Regions from separate parts of the Mesorhizobium sp. ESP6-5 genome, predicted to be linked through region 1. Evidence: riboswitches for the same ligand, from Rfam matches in the RefSeq annotation. Region 1 holds a riboswitch; the other holds the start of a gene.

Evidence for each region. Region 1 has a riboswitch for S-adenosylmethionine ahead of metX (homoserine O-acetyltransferase MetX). Riboswitches for the same ligand answer to the same signal wherever they lie in the genome.
Region 2: it holds a riboswitch for S-adenosylmethionine, as region 1 does, so the genes downstream of both, LB524_RS06770 (O-succinylhomoserine sulfhydrylase) here and metX (homoserine O-acetyltransferase MetX) in region 1, are expected to answer to the same signal.

Annotation. Positions count from the first base shown of each region.
Region 1 is NZ_JAIUGR010000006.1:95,750-100,167, reverse strand. It holds gene LB524_RS11550 (glycosyltransferase family 2 protein) at 1-84, opposite strand, end outside; gene metW (methionine biosynthesis protein MetW) at 368-982, opposite strand; gene metX (homoserine O-acetyltransferase MetX) at 1,041-2,210, opposite strand; SAM riboswitch at 2,328-2,405, opposite strand; gene hisC (histidinol-phosphate transaminase) at 2,543-3,652, shown strand; gene LB524_RS11530 (prephenate/arogenate dehydrogenase family protein) at 3,676-4,418, shown strand, end outside.
Region 2 is NZ_JAIUGR010000003.1:453,163-457,580, forward strand. It holds gene LB524_RS06765 (ceramide glucosyltransferase) at 1-1,017, shown strand, start outside; gene LB524_RS06770 (O-succinylhomoserine sulfhydrylase) at 1,048-2,238, opposite strand; SAM riboswitch at 2,295-2,372, opposite strand; gene LB524_RS06775 (2'-deoxycytidine 5'-triphosphate deaminase) at 2,532-3,626, shown strand; gene araD1 (AraD1 family protein) at 3,768-4,418, opposite strand, start outside.

The sequences.
Region 1 (4,418 bases):
GACGGCGCGGAGCACTGTTTCGCGCCGGTTGTGAGTGGGCGTGATCACCGTGACGAGGGGCGCCTGTTCGGTCTTCCCGATCATATCACGTCGGTCGCCTCCAGCGCGTAAACACCCTTCGCGCCAGGTCCTTTGATCATCGGGATGGCTAAATGGATCGGACTTCCCCCTGGATGGGCCTCATCGGATTCGGTGCGACGCTACAAAAAACAACCTGCCATGTCACCCCGTCGTGCCGTCGTTCGACCGACCAGGCATGATGAATTCCAGCTCATGGCGCTTCAACTGCAACACTTTCGCACCCGCTGAAAGACGCGCGGCCACCCTCAAGGATTGGCAGTTGCGCCTGCGGGCGGCGCCCATTTCATTATCGCTTCAGCAGGAACACTGCTTGTTGGCCAAAGAAATTCCAGAACCACCATGGCATCGACAGGCCGATCTTCTGGCCGTTGGCGTCGAGCGCGGTCGCCTTCTCCACTGTCGCGCCAAGCTCTTCGCACAAATTGACGAAGTCTCGGATCGTGCAGAAGTGGATGTTGGGCGTGTCGTACCAGGAATAGGGCAGGTCGCTGGTCACAGGCATGCGGCCCTTGACGAACAGCGACAGGCGCACCCGCCAGTGACCGAAATTGGGGAAAGACACGATCGCCCGGTTGCCGATCCTGAGCAGCTCGTCGAGCACCAGCTTCGGGTTGCGGGTGGCCTGCAGGGTCTGCGACAGGACAACGAAGTCAAAGCCCTTGTCGGGATAGAATTCGAGATCGGTGTCGGCGTCGCCCTGGATGACACTGAGACCGCGCGCCACGCATTCGTTGACGCCACGCTGCGACAGCTCGAGTCCGCGACCGTCGACCTGCTTGGTGTCCTGCAGCAATTCGAGCAATGAGCCGTCGCCCGAGCCGACGTCGAGCACACGCGATTGCGGCGGGATGAGGTTGGCGACGACCTCGAGGTCGACGCGTTGGCTGCCGTTGACGCTCATGGCTTCGCCTCGTGGACGGCGCATGGCCTTGGTCCGAAACGTCTGCAACTTTTCGGGGTCATGCGCTGAGCCCCCTGGCGCGCGCGGCCGAGCCGATGAAGCCGTTGATGGCGGCAAACAGTTCCGGCTCGTCGAGCAGGAAGGCGTCGTGGCCGCGATCGGTCTCGATTTCGACGAAGGATACCGAGGCGCCGGCGGCGTTGAGTGCGTGGACGATGGAGCGGCTCTCTTCGGTCGGGAACAGCCAGTCCGATGTGAAGGACACCAGGCAAAAGCGGGTTTTCGTGCCGGCGAAGGCGTCGGCCAGCCGGCCGCCATGGTCGGCGGCGAGGTCGAAATAATCCATCGACCGCGTCATGTAGAGATAGGAGTTGGCATCGAAGCGGTCGACGAAGGTCATGCCCTGGTGGCGCAGATAGCTCTCGATCTGGAAGTCGGCATCGAAGCCGAAGGTCAGCGCTTCGCGGTCCTGCAAATTGCGGCCGAATTTGCGGTGCAGGGCGGCTTCCGACAGATAGGTGATGTGGGCGGCCATGCGCGCCACCGCCAGCCCTTTCTCCGGGCGCTTGCCGTGTTCGAAATATTTGCCGCCATGCCAGTCCGGATCGGCCATCACAGCCTGCCGCCCGACTTCGTGGAAGGCGATGTTCTGTGACGAATGGCGCGCCCCGGTGGCGATCGGCAGCGCCGAGAACACGCGCTCGGGATAGCTCGACGCCCATTCCAGAACCTGCATGCCGCCCATCGAGCCGCCGAGCACGCAGAACAGTTTCTCGATGCCGAAATGGTCGATTAGCATCTGCTGCGCGCGCACCATGTCGCGGATGGTGATGACCGGCAGGTCGAGGCCATAGGGTTTACCCGTGGCCGGGTTGGTAGAGGCCGGACCGGTGGAACCCAAGCAGCCGCCGATGACATTGGAGCAGATGACGAAGAAACGGCTGGTATCGATGATCCTGCCCGGTCCGATCAGCACTTCCCACCAACCGGGCTTGCCGGTTACCGGATTGGTGCTGGCGACATGCTGGTCGCCGGTCAGCGCGTGGCAGACGAGGATGGCATTGGAGCGGGCATCGTTCAGCGTGCCATAGGTCTGGTAGGCGATCTGGAACGGCGACAGCAGCGTGCCGGCGTCGAGCTTGAGCGGCTTGTCGGGTCCGAAACGCAACACCGGGCTCGACGGTTGGTCGGCCTCGTTGTTGGTCTTTCCTGCACGCAGAGCGGCCATCACGTCTCTCTTGCTGCACCGTGCGCTCGTGGAAATCGTTGCCGATCTCCGCCGCCGATGCGTGCGTCCGGCCGGTCGCGGACAACAAAAAACCGGCATTGCCTTCGCAAAGCCGGTTACGTCACGCAAACGGCCCTTTAGCGAATTGTTTAACGTGGCTGCAAGCCGACCGGCCAAATCACCACGGAACTGTCATCGTCTTTCTAGAACCCGCCTGCCTCGCCGTCAATGGCGGCGGCTGGCACCACTGCCACCTCTCGACATTGCGTGCCATGGCTTGTATTTCCGCAGCGGCCTCCGGATGGAGGCGTTTTCGACGGATTTTGCAAGATATGAACCAGACACCGGATCAGGCACGTCCAACTCCGCGCGCGGGCATCATGGACATAGAGGCCTATGTGCCCGGCAAAAGCTCGGCGGCCGCCGGTGTGGCCAAGGTCTACAAGCTGTCGTCGAACGAGAATCCGCTTGGGCCTTCGCCGAAGGCGATCGAGGCCGCGCGCGAGGTCGCCGGCAAACTCGACATCTATCCCGACGGCAGCGCCAAGCGGTTGCGCGAGGCTATCGCCGAGGTGCATGGCCTCAACGCGCAAAACATCATCTGCTCCAACGGGTCGGACGAGATCCTCGGCCTGTTGGCGCAGACCTATCTCGCGCCCGGCGACGAGGCTATGTTCACCGAACACGCCTTCATGGTCTACAAGATCTACATCCAGTCGGCAGGTGCCACCCCGGTCGTGGTCAAGGAGACCGACGAGCGCGCCGACATCGACGCGATGCTGGCGGCCGTCACGCCGCGCACGAAAATCGTGTTCCTGGCCAATCCCAACAACCCGACCGGCACCTATGTGCCGTTCCAGGAGGTGCGCCGCCTTCATGCCGGACTGCCGGGAAACGTGCTCCTGGTGCTCGACGCGGCCTACGCCGAATATGTCCGCCGCAACGACTACGAAGCCGGCATCGAGCTGGCCGGCAGCGCCGAGAACGTGGTGATGACCCGCACCTTCTCCAAGATCGGGCTCGGCGGCGCGCGCATCGGCTGGATGTATGGTCCCCTGCATATCGTCGACGCCATCAATCGTGTACGCGGCCCCTTCAACGTCAATGCGACTGCGATCGAGGCTGGCATCGCCGCGATCCGCGACCGTGCCCATGTCGAGCGCAGCGTGGCGCATAACGAGACCTGGCTCACCTGGCTGAGCGGCGAAATGACCGGGCTCGGGCTGCGCGTGACGCCGAGCGTCGGCAATTTCCTGCTCATTCATTTTCCCGACGATCAGAAGCATTCCGCGGCGGCGGCTGACGATTATCTGAGCGCGCGCGGCTATATTCTGCGGCGCGTTTCAGGTTACGGCTTTCCCAACGCGCTTCGCATGACCGTCGGCACTGAAGAGGCCAATCGCGGCGTTGTCGCCGCGCTCACGACATTCCTGAAAAGCTAGAACGTCTAAAGAGCTGGAACACCATGGCATCACCGATGTTCGAAAAGATCGCGCTGGTCGGTATCGGCCTGATCGGCTCGTCTCTGGCCCGCGTCATCCGACGCGAGGGCTTGGCTCGCCATGTCGCCATCTCGACGCGCAGTGCGGCAACGCTCAAGCGAGCCGAGGAACTGGGCCTTGGCGATTCCTACACCATCGATGCCGGGGACGCGGTGCGTGATGCCGATCTGGTCGTTGTCTCGGTGCCGGTCGGCTCATCCGGCGCTGTAGCGGAGGAAATCGCGCCGGCGCTGAAAAAGGGGGCGATCCTCACCGATGTCGGCTCGACCAAGGCCTCGGTCATCGCGCAGATGCAGCCGCATGTGCCTGAAGGCGTCCATTTCATTCCTGGCCATCCGCTGGCGGGCACCGAAAAATCCGGCCCGGATGCCGGGTTTGCCGACCTGTTCGACAACCGCTGGTGCATCTTCACGCCGGTGCCGGGCACCGATCCGGAAGCGCTGGAACGGCTGTCGGAATTCTGGCGCCGCTGCGGCGCCAACATCGACACGATGGACCCGCAGCATCACGACATGACGCTGGCCATCGTCTCGCATCTGCCGCACATCATCGCCTACAACATCGTCGGCACCGCCGACGATCTGGAATCGGTGACCAAGACGGAAGTGATCAAATATTCCGCCTCCGGTTTTCGCGATTTCACGCGTCTGGCTGCCTCCGATCCGACCATGTGGCGGGACGTGTGCCTGCACAACAAGGATGCCAT
Region 2 (4,418 bases), on a different contig from region 1:
TCGATTGTCGTCCCGTCGCGCGGCGTCGAGCCATTCACACATGAGACGCTGGAACGCGCCTTCGCGCTCGACTGGCCACGCTACGAACTGATCTTCTGCGTCGCCCATGCCGACGACCCGGTGGTCAAACTGATAAACAGGGCGATTGCCCGGTTTCCGCAGGTGCCGGCCCGGCTGTTGATCGGCGACGACCGTGTCAGTGCCAATCCAAAGCTCAACAACTGCGTCAAAGGCTGGGAAGCGGCGCGCCACGACTGGGTCATTCTTGCCGATTCCAACGTTCTGATGCCGAGGGACTATGTCGAGCACATGATGGCGGCGTGGCAGCACGGTACCGGCCTTATCTGCTCGACGCCGATCGGCTCCAGGCCAGATGGTTTCTGGGCCGACGTCGAATGCGCCTTCCTCAACACATTGCAGGCCCGCTGGCAGTATGCCGGCGCGGCGCTCGGCCTCGGCTTCGCGCAGGGCAAGAGCATGCTGTGGAACAAGCCGATGCTGGACGCCAATGGCGGCATACGCGCGCTGGCCGCCGAGATCGCCGAGGACGCCGCCGCAACCAAGCTGGTGAACGGCCTCGGCCTGCGTGTCAACCTCGTTGCCGCCCCCTTCGAGCAGCCGCTCGGCCAGCGCACGTTTGGCGAGATCTGGTCGCGCCAGGCCCGCTGGGCGCGCCTGCGCCGCGTCACTTTCCCGCTATTCTTCGCGCCCGAGATCCTGACTGGTGCGGCGGTCCCGCTGGTTCTTGCGCTGATTGCCGCGGCGAGCGCCGGCATTAGTCTCTGGGCGACCGCGATTGCCGTGCTGGCGGCGTTCTATCTTCCGGAATGCGCTCTGGCCCTGGCCAAGGGTTGGCACGTCTCGACGCGCATGATCGCGGCGACGGTCGCGCGGGACGTCATGCTCCCGGCCATCTGGGCGCGCGGCTGGCTCGGCGGCGCCGTCGACTGGCGCGGCAACGCCATGACCATCCGCACCAAGACGGCGGAACTGGAGGAGACGCCGTCGAGCGCTTGATCGCTGCTGACGACGCTGCCTGGACGAAACCTATTTGGCGGCCTTCAAGGCTTGCGCGATATCTTCCAGCAGGTCGTCCGTATCCTCCAGGCCGACCGACAGCCTGAGCGTACCGGGCCCGATGCCGAGTTCGGCGCGGGCCTCGTCGCTGAGGTTCTTGTGGGTGGTCGTCGCCGGATGGGTGATCAGGCTCTTGGCATCGCCCAGATTGTTCGAGATCAGCACGATGTCGAGGGCGTTCTGCAGGGCGAAGGCCGCCGGCTTGCCGCCCTTGACGTCGAGGCAGATCAGCGTCGAGCCACCCGACATCTGCTTCTTGACGATATCGGCCTGCGGGTGGTCGGCGCGGCCGGGATAGATGACGCGGGCGATCTGCGGCTGCCCGGCCAGGAAGTCGGCGATCCTGCCGGCGCTCTCGGTCTGCTGGCGCACGCGCAGCGGCAAGGTTTCCAGGCCCTTCAGCAGCGTCCAGGCGTTGAACGGCGACAGGCTGGGACCGGTGTGGCGGAAATAGTCGTGCAGGTTCTCGTCAATCCACTTCTTGTCCGACAGGATGACGCCGCCCAGGCAGCGGCCCTGGCCGTCAATGTGCTTCGTGGCCGAGTAGACGACGATGTGCGCACCAAGCTGCAACGGCTTCTGTTGCAGCGGCGTGGCAAAGACATTGTCGACGACCAGCCGCGCGCCGATCGAATTGGCAAGCGAGGCGACGGCGGCGATGTCGACGACCTCGAGCGTCGGGTTGGTCGGGCTTTCCAGGAAAAACAGCTTGGTGTTCGGCCTGACCGCCTTTTCCCAATTGGCGATCTCGGTGCCGTCGACCAAGGTCGCCTCGATGCCATAGCGCGGCGCCAGCGTCTCGACCACCCAGCGGCAGGAGCCGAACAGCGCGCGCGCGGCCACGATGTGGTCGCCGGCCTTGACGCTGCACAGAAGGGCAGCCGTCACCGCCGCCATGCCCGACGCCGTGGCGCGCGCGTCTTCGGCGCCTTCAAGCGCGCACATGCGCTTTTCGAACATGTCGACGGTCGGGTTGGCGTAGCGCGAATAGATGAAACCAGGCTCTTCGCCCTTGAAGCGGGCCTCGGCGGCCTGCGCCGTCTGATAGACATAGCCCTGGGTCAGGTACATCGCCTCGGAGGTTTCGCCGAAGCCGGAACGCAGGGTTCCGCCATGCACGAGTGCCGTCTGAGGTTTCCAGTTGCGCTTCTTGGTGCTCATCGCTTTGTTCCAGACACAAAAAAACCGGCCGCGAAAGTCGCAACCGGTCCATACGGCCTTGCGGCCCGACGGTCCTTTAGCGACTTGTTTAACGTGGCTGCAAGCCGACCGGCCAAATCACCACGGGATAACGACCCTTTAGACCCGCGCCACGCTTGCGTCAATTGCCGGCTTCATTAAGACGTTTGTACCAAGGCAGGTTCCGCAGAAGTGCCCCGCGGTTTTGCGGCAAGAACCTGCAACAAACAAGAACCTGCAAACGAAAGAGACCAGTCTTGGGGCGGAGCCAGACTTTGCGGCAGACAGGCATTCTTCCCGATCAGGACATATCGGCGCTGTTCCGGTCCGGCGCGCTGAAGTCGCCGCGCGCGCTTGATGCCGACCAGATCCAGCCGGCGAGCCTTGATCTCAGATTGGGCGAAAAGGCCTGGCGGGTTCGCGCCTCGTTCCTGCCCGGTCCCAACCACAAGGTGTCGGAAAAGCTCGATCGGCTGCAACTGCACGAGATCAGTCTGACCGAAGGCGCGGTCCTCGAAACCGGCTGCGTCTATATTGTGCCGCTGCTCGAAAGTGTGGCCCTGCCGGCTGACATTTCGGCCTCGGCCAATCCGAAGAGCTCGACCGGGCGGCTCGACATCTTCACCCGCGTCATGACCGATCGAGGCCATGAGTTCGATAAGATCGCCGCCGGCTACAACGGTCCGCTCTATCTCGAGGTCAGCCCGCGCACCTTTCCGATCATCGCGCGCACGGGTTCGCGCCTGTCTCAAATCCGCTTTCGCACCGGCAACGCGCTGCTTTCGGAAGCCGAGTTGCATGAGCTGCATCGTGCCGAGATGCTGGTCGCCACGGAGCCGCCGAACATTTCCGGCGGCGGCATCGCGCTGTCGATCGACCTCAATGGCGACAAGGATGGGTTGGTCGGCTATCGCGGCAAGCACCACACCGGCCTCGTAGATGTCGACAAGCGCGCCGCGCAGGATGTCCTCGACTTCTGGGAGCCGATCCACAAGAGCCGCGCCGGCGAACTGGTGCTCGATCCCGACGAGTTCTACATCCTCGTCAGCCAGGAGGCGGTGCATGTGCCGCCGCTCTACGCCGCCGAGATGACGCCGTTCGATCCGCTGGTCGGCGAGTTTCGCGTCCACTATGCCGGCTTTTTCGATCCGGGTTTCGGCCATTCGGCGGCCGGCGGCACCGGCAGCCGGGCGGTGCTCGAAGTGCGCAGCCACGAAGTGCCGTTCATCCTCGACCACGGCCAGATCGTCGGCCGGCTGGTCTACGAGCATATGCTGAAGCGACCGCAGGCGCTCTACGGCACCGATCTCGGCTCGAACTACCAGGCGCAGGGCCTGAAGTTGTCGAAGCATTTCCGCGCCGTGCGCTAAGGTCGAAGCTGCCGACCTCGCTCTTGTGGGAGAGATGCCCGGCAGGGACGTGACTGAAACCTATTGCTAGATCGGCGGGACAGTGCCCCGCTCTGGCTTGCCAGCCATTCCCCACGAGAGGGGAATCACGCGCTCATGGCTTCAAAGCGCCTTCACCGACACCTTCACCGGCTTCTCGATCTCGAGCGGGTTGCGCAGCGGCAGTCCGAAATCCCCGGCCTCGATCTCGAACACGTCGCCGGCTTCCGTCTTGATGCCGTCGGCGAAGGATAGCGTCGCGGTGCCGAACATATGCACATGCACGTCGCCAGGCTGGCGGAAGGCCGAATATTTGAAGTGGTGGTGTTCGAGATTGGCGATGGTGTGGGACATGTTCGTTTCACCCGACAGGAAGGGCTTTTCCCACAATGCCTTGCCGTCGCGCAGGATACGCGACGTGCCGCGGATGTCCGAAGGCAGGTCTCCGATCAGGATCTCCGGGCCGAAGGAGGCATTGCGCAGCTTGGAATGGGCGAGGAAGAGATAGTTGACGCGCTCGGTCACATGGTCCGAGAATTCGTTCGACAAGGTGAAGCCGACGCGGAATGGCGCCCCGTCATCGCCGATGACATAGATCCCGGCGACCTCTGGTTCCTCGCCGGCATCCTTGGCAAAGGCCGGTGACATGAGCGCCGCGCCAGGCGCGACTGCCATGGTGCCGTTCCCCTTGTAGAACCATTCCGGCTGCACGCCGACCTGGCCTTTCGCGGGCTTGCCGCCTTCCAGTCCCATGCGGAACATCTTCATGGAATC